Regions from separate parts of the Neobacillus sp. B24 genome, predicted to be linked through region 1. Evidence: predicted binding sites of a transcription regulator. Region 1 holds the regulator's gene; each other region holds the start of a gene.
What was found. The regulator LexA, encoded in region 1, represses DNA repair genes until DNA is damaged. The targets are predictions, from matches to a motif close to CGAACATATGTTCG.
Positions count from the first base shown of each region.

Region 2: uvrB (excinuclease ABC subunit UvrB) is a predicted target of LexA. The motif match lies at 2,382-2,395, and genes of this name have one in related genera.
Region 3: ACZ43M_RS19515 (Y-family DNA polymerase) is a predicted target of LexA. The motif match lies at 1,835-1,848, and genes of this name have one in related genera.

Region 1 is NZ_AP035777.1:2,111,376-2,115,666, forward strand. Features, by position in the region: gene ACZ43M_RS10510 (MerR family transcriptional regulator) at 1-267, shown strand, start outside; gene glnA (type I glutamate--ammonia ligase) at 290-1,624, shown strand; gene lexA (transcriptional repressor LexA) at 2,040-2,663, opposite strand; gene yneA (cell division suppressor protein YneA) at 2,819-3,142, shown strand; gene ACZ43M_RS10530 (YneB family resolvase-like protein) at 3,145-3,792, shown strand; gene ACZ43M_RS10535 (DUF896 domain-containing protein) at 3,897-4,127, shown strand.
Region 2 is NZ_AP035777.1:4,729,034-4,733,324, forward strand. Features, by position in the region: gene uvrA (excinuclease ABC subunit UvrA) at 1-260, opposite strand, end outside; gene uvrB (excinuclease ABC subunit UvrB) at 331-2,307, opposite strand; gene ACZ43M_RS23550 (exo-beta-N-acetylmuramidase NamZ family protein) at 2,842-4,095, opposite strand; gene ACZ43M_RS23555 (glycoside hydrolase family 3 protein) at 4,194-4,291, opposite strand, start outside.
Region 3 is NZ_AP035777.1:3,932,871-3,937,161, forward strand. Features, by position in the region: gene ACZ43M_RS19505 (spore germination protein) at 1-39, shown strand, start outside; gene ACZ43M_RS19510 (YolD-like family protein) at 69-404, opposite strand; gene ACZ43M_RS19515 (Y-family DNA polymerase) at 510-1,769, opposite strand; gene ACZ43M_RS19520 (YqzH family protein) at 1,929-2,120, shown strand; gene ACZ43M_RS19525 (CBO0543 family protein) at 2,150-2,680, opposite strand; partial or broken gene ACZ43M_RS19530 (MFS transporter) at 2,891-4,119, shown strand; gene ACZ43M_RS19535 (YkvA family protein) at 4,187-4,291, opposite strand, start outside.

The sequences.
Region 1 (4,291 bases):
AACAGACGCCTATTTAGTCTTAATGATATTGATAGGCTATTGGAAATTAAGGACTTAATTGATCAAGGGATCAATATGGCTGGCATTAAACAGTTATTCTTGGTCAAAGAACAGATTGATACACAACAAAGTCAGCAAGAAGAAAAAGTGAAGCGGGAGTTAACCAACGAAGAGCTTAGAAAACTCCTTCGCAACGAGTTGATGCACTCCGGTAGAATGAACCGGCCATCATTGCGTCAAGGCGACCTATCACGCTTTTTCCATTAAATAATATTGGGGGAATAGTAAAATGGCAAAGTTTACACGTGAAGACATTCAAAGAATGGCAAAAGAAGAAAATGTAAAATTTATCCGTTTGCAGTTTACGGACATCCTTGGAACAATCAAAAACGTTGAAATTCCTGTAAGCCAATTAGAAAAAGCTTTGGATAACAAAATGATGTTTGATGGTTCCTCGATCGAAGGGTTCGTACGTATTGAAGAGTCAGATATGTACCTGTATCCTGATTTAAACACATGGGTTGTGTTCCCTTGGACAGCAGAAAAAGGAAAGGTTGCCCGTTTAATCTGTGATATTTATAATCCGGATGGAGCTCCATTTGCCGGAGATCCACGCAACAACTTAAAGCGTGTTCTGGAGGAAATGAAAGAGCTTGGCTTTACAGATTTCAACCTAGGGCCTGAGCCGGAATTCTTCTTATTTAAGTTAGATCAAAATGGCGAGCCAACACTTGAGTTGAATGACCAAGGCGGATACTTTGACTTGGCACCGACAGACCTTGGGGAAAACTGCCGCCGCGACATCGTGCTTGAACTGGAAGAGATGGGCTTTGAGATTGAAGCATCCCACCATGAGGTTGCGCCAGGACAGCACGAAATTGACTTTAAATACGCAGATGCTTTAACAGCATGTGATCAAATTCAAACATTTAAGCTAGTTGTAAAAACAATCGCTCGCAAGCACGGCTTGCACGCAACGTTCATGCCAAAGCCATTATTTGGTGTTAACGGTTCAGGAATGCACTGCAACCTTTCATTATTTAAAGATGGGGAAAATGCATTCTTTGACCCAACTGGGGACTTGCAAATGAGCGAAATTTCACGTCATTTTATTGCTGGAGTTCTAAAACACGCTCCTAACTTTACAGCTGTAACCAATCCGACTGTAAACTCATACAAACGTTTGGTTCCTGGTTATGAAGCACCATGTTATGTGGCGTGGTCAGCACAAAACCGTTCACCGCTAATCCGTATCCCTGCTTCTCGCGGATTAAGCACACGTATCGAAGTAAGAAGCGTTGACCCAGCAGCCAACCCATACTTGGCAATGGCTGTCCTACTGAAAGCAGGGCTTGACGGAATTAAAAATAAGTTAACGCCTCCAGCGCCAGTAGACCGCAACATCTATATCATGAGCAAAGAAGAAAGATTGGAAGAAGGTATTATTGATCTTCCTGCAACATTGGCACAAGCGCTTGACCAATTAAAAGCTGACGAAGTTATCGTTTCCGGCCTGGGAGAGCACATTTTCGAACACTTCTTGGAAGCGAAAGAGATCGAATGGGATATGTTTAGAACGGTAGTGCATCCTTGGGAACGCGAACAGTATATGAGCATCTATTAATTAATAAGATGAGACTGAATTAAGTCTGATCCGTCCTCTAATGGAGGACTGGATCAGACTTTTTTTGTATTATGGGGTTGCAAAAGCGGTGCCCCACGCACAATAAAGACTTCATAGGACCCGTAAATAAGGAGAGCCTCTTACTGTTCAGCTTTCATAAGCCAAATTGAAGATGCATTAGGATAAAGTGTCGACAATAGGGGGGAGATTGGCAACATAACAGCTAGCAAAAAAAGATAAAGTGTCGTCAATAAGGGGGATTGGCAACAAAACTACAAGCTATCAAATAAAGCTCTTATTCCCCGTAAGTTTGGAAAATGACATAAAATTGCCAGCACGAAATGAAATAAAAAAGCCCAATCCCCCTAAGGGAATTGGACCTCAATTACAAACCATATATATCTAACTCTACAAATTAATGAATCTGTCGATATACTCCAACCACTTTACCCAAAATAGAAACATTCTTTAAGATAATCGGTTCCATCGTCGAGTTCTCAGGCTGCAAACGAATATAATCTTTTTCCTTAAAGAATCGCTTACAAGTAGCCTCATCTTCTTCCGTCATCGCCACCACGATATCACCGTTATTTGCGGACGGCTGCTGTTTAACAATCACATAGTCCCCGTCTAGAATGCCCGCTTCGATCATACTTTCACCCATAATCTCCAGCATGAACACTTGTTCACCAGAGGGGACGAGCCTTTCAGGAAGTGGGAAGTATTCCTCCACATTTTCAATGGCGGTAATTGGTATACCAGCGGTAACCTTTCCGACAACCGGCACATTCACCACCATGTTTCGTGGAATGTGTGATGCTTCATCTGCATCCAGAATTTCAATCGCCCGTGGCTTAGTCGGATCCCGTCTAATTAAGCCTTTGCTTTCCAATCGTGCCAGATGACCGTGAACAGTAGAGCTTGAGGCTAGTCCAACAGCTTCGCCAATTTCCCGAACGGATGGTGGATATCCTTTGGTTTTTACTTCGCCCTTAATAAAATCGAGGATATCCTGCTGCCGCTTTGATATTTTCACCATGATAAAATGCACCTCGCCTGGTTAATGTTGTCTTTATTATAACATGTTCGCCTATTATATACAAACATAAGTTCGAATTAGTGTTGACAACAAACAAACGTTCGGATTATAATCAAATTAAATAAACGAACATACATTCCTAAGAGGTGTAAAAAATGAAAAAATTATGGAACCAATACTCTTATGCTATTATTTTACTAATTTTAAGCTGCTCTATTGCAGTCGTGATATCCTTCCAGGACCATACAAGTATCGAAGAGGAATACATAAAGGTAACAGTGACAAAAGGGGATTCTCTTTGGAGTTTAGCTGACCAATACTCTGCCGTTCATTCGTTATCCAACAAGGAATTTGTGAATTGGGTAAAAAAACATAATCAAAATATGGATGGAAGAATTTATCCGGGTGAACAAATTGTCATTCCTGTCAGCAAGGATGATCCGTCATTAACTCAATTTGCAAGTGCGCCGGGTGAGTAATGATGAAAGCTATCATTTACTGCCGGGTCAGTACAAATAAGGAAACACAGGAAACCTCATTAAAACGTCAGGAAGAAGAACTTACTCAGCTTGCCGCACGTCATCAATTTGAAATTGACTCGATAATAATAGAACAATCAAGCGGTTATGATTACGAGCGGGATGGAATCTTAGAACTATTGGACCGAATCAAAGACGAACAAGTGCATGCGGTTTTAATCCAGGATGAAACCCGGCTTGGTAGAGGTAATGCCAAAATTGCCATTCTGCACTGTATCTTAAAAGAAGGCATTAAGCTATACAGCATTTCTCATAATGGAGAATTACAGCTTTCAGAATCGGATTCGATGGTGTTGAAGATAGTCAGCATGGTAGAGGAATACCAGCGGAAACTTCATAATGTCAAAATCAAACGCGGCATGAAGCGGGCGATCAAGCAAGGATATAAGCCTGAAAAAAATTTAAAAAATCTCGGCGAACACTCAGGTAGAGAAAAAATTGAGGTGCCAATACAAGAAATCTACAAATTAAGAAAAAATGGGTTAACATTTGCAGAAATTGCTGCTACGTTACGAGGATTTGGTTATAGTATTTCTAAAGCGACTGTCCATAGACGGTATCAGGAATACATAGATACGATAGAAGAATAGGTATTGCGAGGAGCAGCACACAAGACCTTTTGCCTTGCCATATGGTCCTTTTTCTAGTAAAATCAGTTGCTATGTAGGCAGATCGTTTGAAAGGAATGTGCGCAATGCTATCAAAAGAAAAAATGGCCAGAATCAATGAATTGGCCAAAAAAGCAAAAGCGACTGGATTAACAGAAACAGAGGCAAAAGAACAAAGTAGTTTAAGAAGCGAGTATTTAGCTGTGTTTCGTTCACAAATGCTCGACACTTTAACAAATACTAAAATCATTGACCCATTAGGAAATGATGTTACTCCAAAAAAAATTAAAGATAGAAAAAAACATAAACTTCACTAACCATCAGGAATACAGCTAATTGTATTCCTTTTTCTACATATATAATGGCTCACTGTGTCAAAATAAGTAAAAAAGTGCATTTTAAATCTAATTCAGAGGTAAATTGTTGAATAAATGGCCATTGAAATATAATATTAATGGTGTGTTTATTATCCTAGAGATCA
Region 2 (4,291 bases), 2.6 Mb from region 1:
ATTGAAATGGCTGGGGAGAGTCCTTCGATGGAATCTACATCCGGCTTATCCATTTGGCCGAGGAATTGGCGCGCATAGGCCGACAGTGATTCGACGTAACGGCGCTGACCTTCAGCATAAATCGTATCGAACGCGAGTGAGGACTTTCCTGAACCGGAAAGTCCTGTTAAGACAACAAGCTTATCTCTAGGTATGGTTACATCAATATTTTTCAAATTGTGGGCTCTGGCGCCTTTCACAATCAATTTTTCCATCGCCATTTGTTCATTTTCCTTCCACTATTAAAAAATTTCAGGAACAAATCGAGGCTGCCTTCGCCTCTTCCTGTTATCATTCTGCTTTTAATTCCAAAATCAAATCGCGAAGCTCGGCGGCACGCTCGAAGTCAAGCGCTTTGGCGGCAGCCTTCATTTCTTTTTCCATATCGGCAATCAGCTTGTCTTTTTCCTTCTTCGTCATTTTTCCGAACGATGATGCTGGTTTGTAATCTTCTGCCTCCTCAGCAGCATGAGTGGCGCGAATGACATCGCGGATATCCTTCTGGATGGTTTGCGGAGTAATCCCGTGCTTCTCATTATACTCTTCTTGGATGGAGCGGCGCCGCATTGTCTCACTGATGGCCAGCTCCATAGAATTTGTCATCCGGTCTGCGTACATGATGACCTTTCCGTTGGCATTCCGGGCAGCCCGGCCGATGGTCTGGATCAGTGACCGTTCCGAACGGAGGAAGCCCTCTTTGTCGGCGTCAAGAATCGTCACCAGCGAAACCTCTGGAATATCAAGACCTTCCCGAAGCAGGTTGATCCCGACAAGCACATCATATTTTCCAAGACGCAGCTCGCGGATAATTTCAATCCGCTCTAGCGTTTTGACCTCAGAATGTAGGTATTGAACTTTGATGCCGATTTCCTTGAGATAATCGGTAAGGTCCTCAGACATCTTTTTCGTTAAGGTTGTAACTAGAACACGCTCATTCCGTTTAACGCGGTCCTGAATTTCGCCGATCAGGTCATCAATTTGGCCTTCAATCGGACGCACTTCAATCGTAGGATCAAGCAATCCAGTCGGCCGGATGATTTGCTGCACCATCTCCGGTGTATGTTCAAGCTCGAATGGTCCCGGTGTCGCTGAGACAAACACAATGTTGTGAATATGCTTCTCAAATTCATCGAACGTGAGCGGGCGGTTATCGAGTGCTGATGGGAGACGGAAGCCATGTTCGACGAGCACTTCCTTGCGCGCCTTGTCGCCGTTAAACATACCTCTGATTTGCGGCAGCGTCACGTGCGACTCGTCAATGACAATCAGGAAGTCTTCAGGGAAATAGTCGAGCAGCGTATACGGTGTGGAACCGGCCGGCCTTAATGTTAAATGCCGTGAATAGTTTTCAATTCCGGAGCAGAAGCCCATTTCCCGCATCATTTCCAAGTCATAGCGGGTGCGCTGCTCCAAGCGCTGTGCCTCGAGTAATTTATTGTTTTCTCGGAGAATGGCCAGGCGTTCCTCCAGTTCTTTTTCAATATTTTCAATCGCCACAAGCAACTTCTCTTCACGGGTAACGAAGTGGGATGCTGGGAATACGGCGACATGTTCGCGCTCGCTGATGATCTCACCAGTGAGGGCATCTACTTCGCGGATTCGGTCAATTTCATCGCCGAAAAATTCTACCCGCAAGCAGTGCTCATCACGGGAAACTGGGAAAATCTCAACAACATCGCCACGAACGCGGAAGGTTCCCCGTTTAAAATCGATATCGTTTCGTTCATATTGGATATCGACAAGGCGGCGGAGCAGCTGGTTACGTTCAATTTCCATGCCGGTGCGGAGGGACACAACCATCTCGGAGTACTCCTCTGGCGAACCGAGGCCATAGATGCAGGAAACGCTGGCGATGATAATAACATCCTTGCGCTCAAACAGTGATGAGGTAGCAGAGTGCCGCAGTTTATCAATTTCATCGTTGATGCTTGCGTCCTTTTCGATAAAAGTATCGGTCGACGGGACATAGGCTTCCGGCTGATAGTAATCATAGTAACTGACGAAATACTCAACGGCGTTATTCGGGAAAAACTCCTTGAACTCGCTGTAGAGCTGGCCGGCCAACGTTTTGTTGTGGGCAATAACTAGTGTTGGTTTGTTTACTTCTTTAATCACGTTGGAAATCGTAAAAGTCTTCCCCGTACCCGTTGCACCAAGCAACGTCTGGTAACGCTTGTTGCTGTTGATGCCCTGTACTAATTGTTTAATCGCCTCCGGCTGGTCCCCTTGCGGCGAGTACTTTGAGACTAATTCAAATTGGTCATTCATGGTTGATCCCTCCCGTTCACTAAAATTCATAGTATCATTCTACCACAATCCCCCAAAAACAAACCAACAATATGCGAACTAATATTCGATTTTTTTATATATTCGTGAAGAAAACACGAGAAAGCCAGACCCGTTTTGATGGGACTGGCCAATCGCATAATTACAGTGTTAATGCCGCAAATGGTGTCAGGCACCATTCGTGGACATTTGTCCGTCTAGAGCGGACATAGTTCATTATTGGCGTAGTGGAGAGGAGTTTTTCTTCTCTTTTCTGCTCCAATAACGCTTATTGGCGTAGTCGAGGGCACTTTTTCTCCTCTTTACTGCTCCAATAACGCTTATTGGCGTAGGCGAGGGTACTTTTTCTTCACTTTACTGCTCCAATAACGCTAATTGGCGTAGTAAAGGGTACTTTTTCTCCTCTTTACTGCTCCAATAACGCTTATTGGCGCAGTGAGGGGCGATTTTCCACCTCTTCACTGCGCCAATGATACTTTATTAGCGTTTCGTCACGCTCTTTTTTCGAGAATATCTTTAATACAACAGGTACTGCTCACGAACGTCCATGAATTTTTCGAGATCTGGCTCCCATTGTTTTTTCATATCTTCAATGGATCTGCCTGCTTCGATTCCGTCACGGATCCAGCCGTTTCCGACTAACAGGTCGAAGTGGGATACGCCAGATGAGTTACGGGCACGGAATTTGAAGTCGTTCGGATACATGTCATGAATGGTTTTCACGATGTGTAATCCTGTTTCGAACGGCTTAAACGCATTGCGGTTAGTGACATGAATCTGAATTCCGTGGTTTAACTTGCTGACGTTCTTAGATGTTGTCGGGATAAACGAAGCGGAACGGAATGTTACCCCTGGCAGGTTCAAAGAATTAAGTTCTGCAGCCAGGTCATCTCCATCAATGAAAGGTGCTCCGATTAATTCAAACGGTCTTGTCGTTCCGCGTCCTTCCGATACGTTATCAGCACCTTCAATTAACGCAGCGCCCGTATAAACAGTTGCAGTATCCAAAGTAGGCATGTTAGGTGACGGCATAACAAATTGTAATGCGGTGTCATCGTAATACATGCTTCGATTCCAGCCTTCCATTTTGACAACAGTTAAATCAGCGCCAATGCCAAATTCCTTATTAAATAACTGGGCTAACTCACCTACTGTCATCCCGTGACGGACTGGAATCGCATATTTACCCACAAACGAAGAATATTTACTTTCCAAAATCGGGCCTTCTACTTTTGCACCGCTAATTGGGTTCGGACGGTCGAGTACGATGAACGGGATATTTTGCTCCTTCGCTGCTTCCATCGCTAATGCCATAGTGTAAATGTATGTGTAAAAACGGGCACCAACATCCTGAATATCAAATACCAATACATCGACATTTTCTAACATTTCCGGTGAAGGCTTTTGCGTTTTTCCATAAAGGCTGTAAACAGGCAGGCCAGTTTTTTCATCAATGTAGGATTCTACATAGGCCCCTGCTGGTGCGCTTCCGCGGACGCCATGCTCTGGGCCGTATAAAGCAGTAAGCTCAAAGTTTTCATTTTTATTAAATAAATCTACGATACTGTTCAGGTCTTGATCTACACCAGTCGGATTGGTAATCAAACCGACGCGCTTCCCCTTAATCAAATCGATTTTGTCCTTTAACAGCACCCCAACCCCTAAGCGCAACTTCCCTTTCTGCTTCTCCTTGCCGTTTTGGGCAATCGCTGCCGTTACTGTTGAAAGTACCAACAGCAGCGTAATAATCCCCATAAGCCACTTCTTCATCCAAACGCCTCCCCAATTGTTTGATTATTTTTTTTAAAAATAAAACCCTAAAGGTGGGGAACTGCAGGCAAGTATCTGCAATTCCCTGTTGAAATTTTTTAATATCCTAAGCCATGGTCAAATCCGTATAATACGCTGCCGTCTTGGTTATAGATCGTAACTGGCAGCTTACCAGTAGGATTATTTTTTCCAAAAA
Region 3 (4,291 bases), 1.8 Mb from region 1:
ATTACGATCTCAAATGAAGACTCTGCTCAGGATTCCTAGGAACTAAACCCGTTATTGGACAGCTTCTTTTATTTATCAGTGAGCCGGATGTCGGCAATTGTACCGATTGGAATCCGGTGCACTTCTTGAAATCGATCGATAACATGCAGCCTGTGGGCAAGCTCATCCCAGTAATGAATTTTTCCAATCACGATTTCATAGTTTCGGTTCCGGTAATGGGTAATGGTTACATATTGGTCGAATTCGATGGCCTCAGACAGGATTTCATTCATCATTTCGAGCTGCTGTTCATCCATTTCTCTTTGTTGTTCATACTGGTCTTCCTTGACCCATTCCCTGAGCATTTTCACATGCTCGGGCAGCATCATCGACGTCCACTTAATTCTCCCTCGGTCGCGAATCATTTGCTTTCCTTCTTTCCTTTGCTGTTTTCCCAAACTTTCTTTGCGGATATTAAACCCATCTTATTTGCCGATAGGCTGTTTTACTTGTATTGCACCCCTTCTGCCCTACATCTTATGCCCGCCCACTAGGGTTGCCCGGTGCTTGGCGGTGCCTCCGGCCGTATAGGAAACAGCGCGCAGCAGGGCGCCGGGGCCGAAGCGGCGGCGGACCGAATCCACGACATAGCCGAGTTCGCGCCGTTTATAAGCACCTTGGTCAAATAAATCAAGTTGAAGCTCGGAATCATCGACAATATTGCCGAGCGTGATTGAAATCTGCCGAACTGTTTTGCCGTTATAATGCTCATGAAATAACTCAAGACAGACACGGTAGAGGTCCATCGTGACGTTAGTTGGATGCTCAATTGATCTTGAGCGGTGAAAGCCGCCGCCAAATTCATCCTGGCTATAGCCGACGCCAAGGCTGACTGTCCGCCCGGCTTTTCGCCTTGTTCTCGCTCGCTTGGCTACCTCCTCGCACATTTCCAAAATGACATGCTTGATTTCATGTTCGTCTTTATAATCGCGCAACAGTATTTGGCTTTTGCCAAAGCTGATTTGCCCTTCAATAATCGGTGCGCCCAAATCGGATAGGTCGACTCCCCAGGCATGATAATAAAGCTGATTGCCCATGATGCCGAATTTCTTTTCGAGCAGATCCAAATCATAGCGGGCCAACTGGCCAACATTAAAAATCCCCATGCTGTTTAAAGTCTTTTCGACTCGTCTGCCGATGCCCCACATTTCCCGTAGCGGTGACACATTCCAAAGCTTTGTCTGAACATCATCATAGGTCCACTCGGCGACCCCGTGTTTCTTCGCTTCCAAATCGAGGCAAAGCTTCGCCAACAGCATATTTGGTCCGATTCCGACAGCGCATGGAAGCTGGAATTCGCGCTCAATATCGTCCTTGATTTTTTTCGCAATCGTCCATGCATCGCCCCACAAATCCAAAGCGCCGTCCACTTTAATAAAGCTTTCATCGACGCTGTAGGTGTGGATGGCCTCTTTTGGCACATAGCGGTTAAACACGCGGCTGATCTCGGTTGAAATCCGTAAATAAGTGGCCATTTTGGGTTCAACTAATTGAATCCGCGGATCCTTTGGAATTTCAAACAGCCGTGAGCCCGTTTTGATGCCAAACTCCTTTTTCAGACGAGGGGAAGCGGCAAGCACGACACTTCCCTGCCGGTCCTTGTCGCCGACAATCGCAATATAGCAATCCAATGGATCGAGCCCGAGCATGACAGCGGAGCAGCTGGCATAGAAGCTCTTCATGTCGACACATAAGATTTTATTATGTGGTAACGTGCTGTAATCAACCATGAATGATCCCTCACAGTTTTATTTTTCGAACATTTGTTCCTTAATATTATATATATCATCTTAAGCGAATATTCGTTCGTATTCAATGGAAATTTTTTGAGGGATACCAAATATGGCTTATCCACAAAAAAAGCTATAATGGGAATGAGGTGTATGATTATGGAGAAAAAGCTGGTTGTGAAGATGATAAGGAATTGTTTTAAACAATATTATGAAGGGGATTCCCTGCCTATTGGCGAACAAGAAATGGATGAACTGGTCACACGGATTCTTCAAACGAAAGAAGAAGAACCGACAGCAGATTTATACGAGGTTATAAATGATAAAGTGTATGAGTTTTTAACAGGATAAAAAAACAGAGCGAAAAAGAATTCACTCCATTATCGAAAAACAGTAGAAGGAACTTCGAATACATTCCATAAGAATAAAATGAACCCGGCCGAAAGCAGCCATGCGAATATTGGCTTATGAAAGTGTACTTTTAGGATAAAAAACATAACCGTGCAAAACAGGACCGACCAGGCCAGGTTCCAGCCATTGAAGTATTTAATAAAATGCAGTTTAACATCGATAAATTCATTAATAAAATATATTACCACCCAACCGATGAAATAGAAAGATTGTTTGAGCAGGCTGCCCTTTGGAAAATTTGCCAGATAAATAAGGGCAGTGGCAGGATATTTAATAATAATAATTGATAGGGATATATGCGCATTGGTTAGCCCTACTTTTTCATCAATAGTCGGCGGGTTATATCTCCACATCGGAAAATGATCTGACAACAAATATAAATATGATAAATCTCCAATAATAAAGAAAAGAATGGTTGGATAATATTTTTGCCAATTTCTCCAATCCCCCCATTTCCATAACGCCCCAAGCCATATGGCTGCATAGATTGCATTGACCATAATATACTCCTTACACTCAAATTTCCATTTTCTTACAACAACTACAGTATACCGTTAATTCTCTTTTGGTATTCATGAACAGGCACTCCGAATAATCAATTCCATTATGAAAGTGGAAATTTCTTCGAGTTCAGAAATAAATAATTCTCTTTTCACTCATTCAGTAGTAATATATGGATATTAAAGTTTCATTGAAAAGGAGATCCATATATGAGTCAACCAGCAGTGCTGACCCCGCAAGCACCGAAAGCTTCTGAAGCAACGATGTACAAAATCCTATTTATTATCGGGCTTTGCCATATGTTGAATGATGCCATTCAAGCGTTGTTCCGGCCATGTTCCCAATTCTGGAAAAATCGATGGGGTTAACGTTCACCCAACTAGGGATTATCGCCTTTTCTCTGAACATGGTTTCATCCGTGATGCAGCCTGTTGTCGGCATGTTCACCGATAAAAAACCGATGCCCTACGCCTTGCCAGTAGGCTTGACCTTTACGTTGTTTGGCGTACTTGGATTGGGATTTGCCCCATCATTCGGAATGGTCGTGTTATCAGTCCTGTTCATCGGGCTTGGTTCAGCGGTGTTCCATCCAGAAGGTTCGAGAGTAGCCTATATGGCAGCCGGAAACCGAAGAGGGCTTGCCCAGTCGATTTATCAGGTGGGCGGCAATACCGGCCAGGCATTTGCACCGCTGATTACGGCTTTAATCCTAGTGCCGCTTGGACAAATTGGTGCCTCGTGGTTTTCGATTGTTGCCGCGCTTGCCGTCATTCTATTAATCTACATTGCAAATTGGTATAATCAAAGACTGCTAATTGCTCCAATTAGGAAAAAACAGAGCAGCGCCGGCCACCAAACGGGCGTATCAAAAGAGGTAAAGCGGGCGTTAATCTTGATCTTGCTGCTGATTTTTGCACGGTCCTGGTATATTTCCGGAATGACCAATTTTTATGCTTTTTACGGAATAAGAGAGTATGCTCTCACGATTAAAGAATCACAGCTTTTCTTGTTCGCCTTTTTAGTAGCCGGAGCATTTGGCACCTTTTTTGGGGGGCCGCTTGCCGACCGTTTCGGAAAGAAAACTGTCATTTCATTTTCGATGCTGGCCACCGTGCCATTTTCCATCCTGATTCCGAATGTTCCGCAGGCAGCAGCATTTATCTTGCTTATTTTGACTGGATTCATCTTGATGACGAGTTTTTCTGTTACAGTCGTCTATGCCCAGGAACTAATACCGGGTAAAATTGGCTTGATGTCCGGCCTAACTGTCGGGCTTGCCTTTGGAATGGGAGCGATTGGTTCTGTCGGACTCGGGCTTATAGCTGACATAATTGGTCTTCAAACAATGATTATTGGCCTAGGAGTTCTCCCGCTCTTAGGATTAACCGCCTTTCTCCTGCCAGCCGACCAGAAGGTACGAGAGTGGAATCAAAATTAAACAAAAGCACCCCGACAACGTTACTCGCTGCCGGGGGCTTTTTTTACTCACATGTCATAGTTTTTTGCTAGCCAAGTTTTTTATCAATATCCGATGTATCTACATGATCTCCAAACCAGTCTGCTAATTTTTCTTTTGCTTTATTTTTAATTTCATCATCAATATACATGGC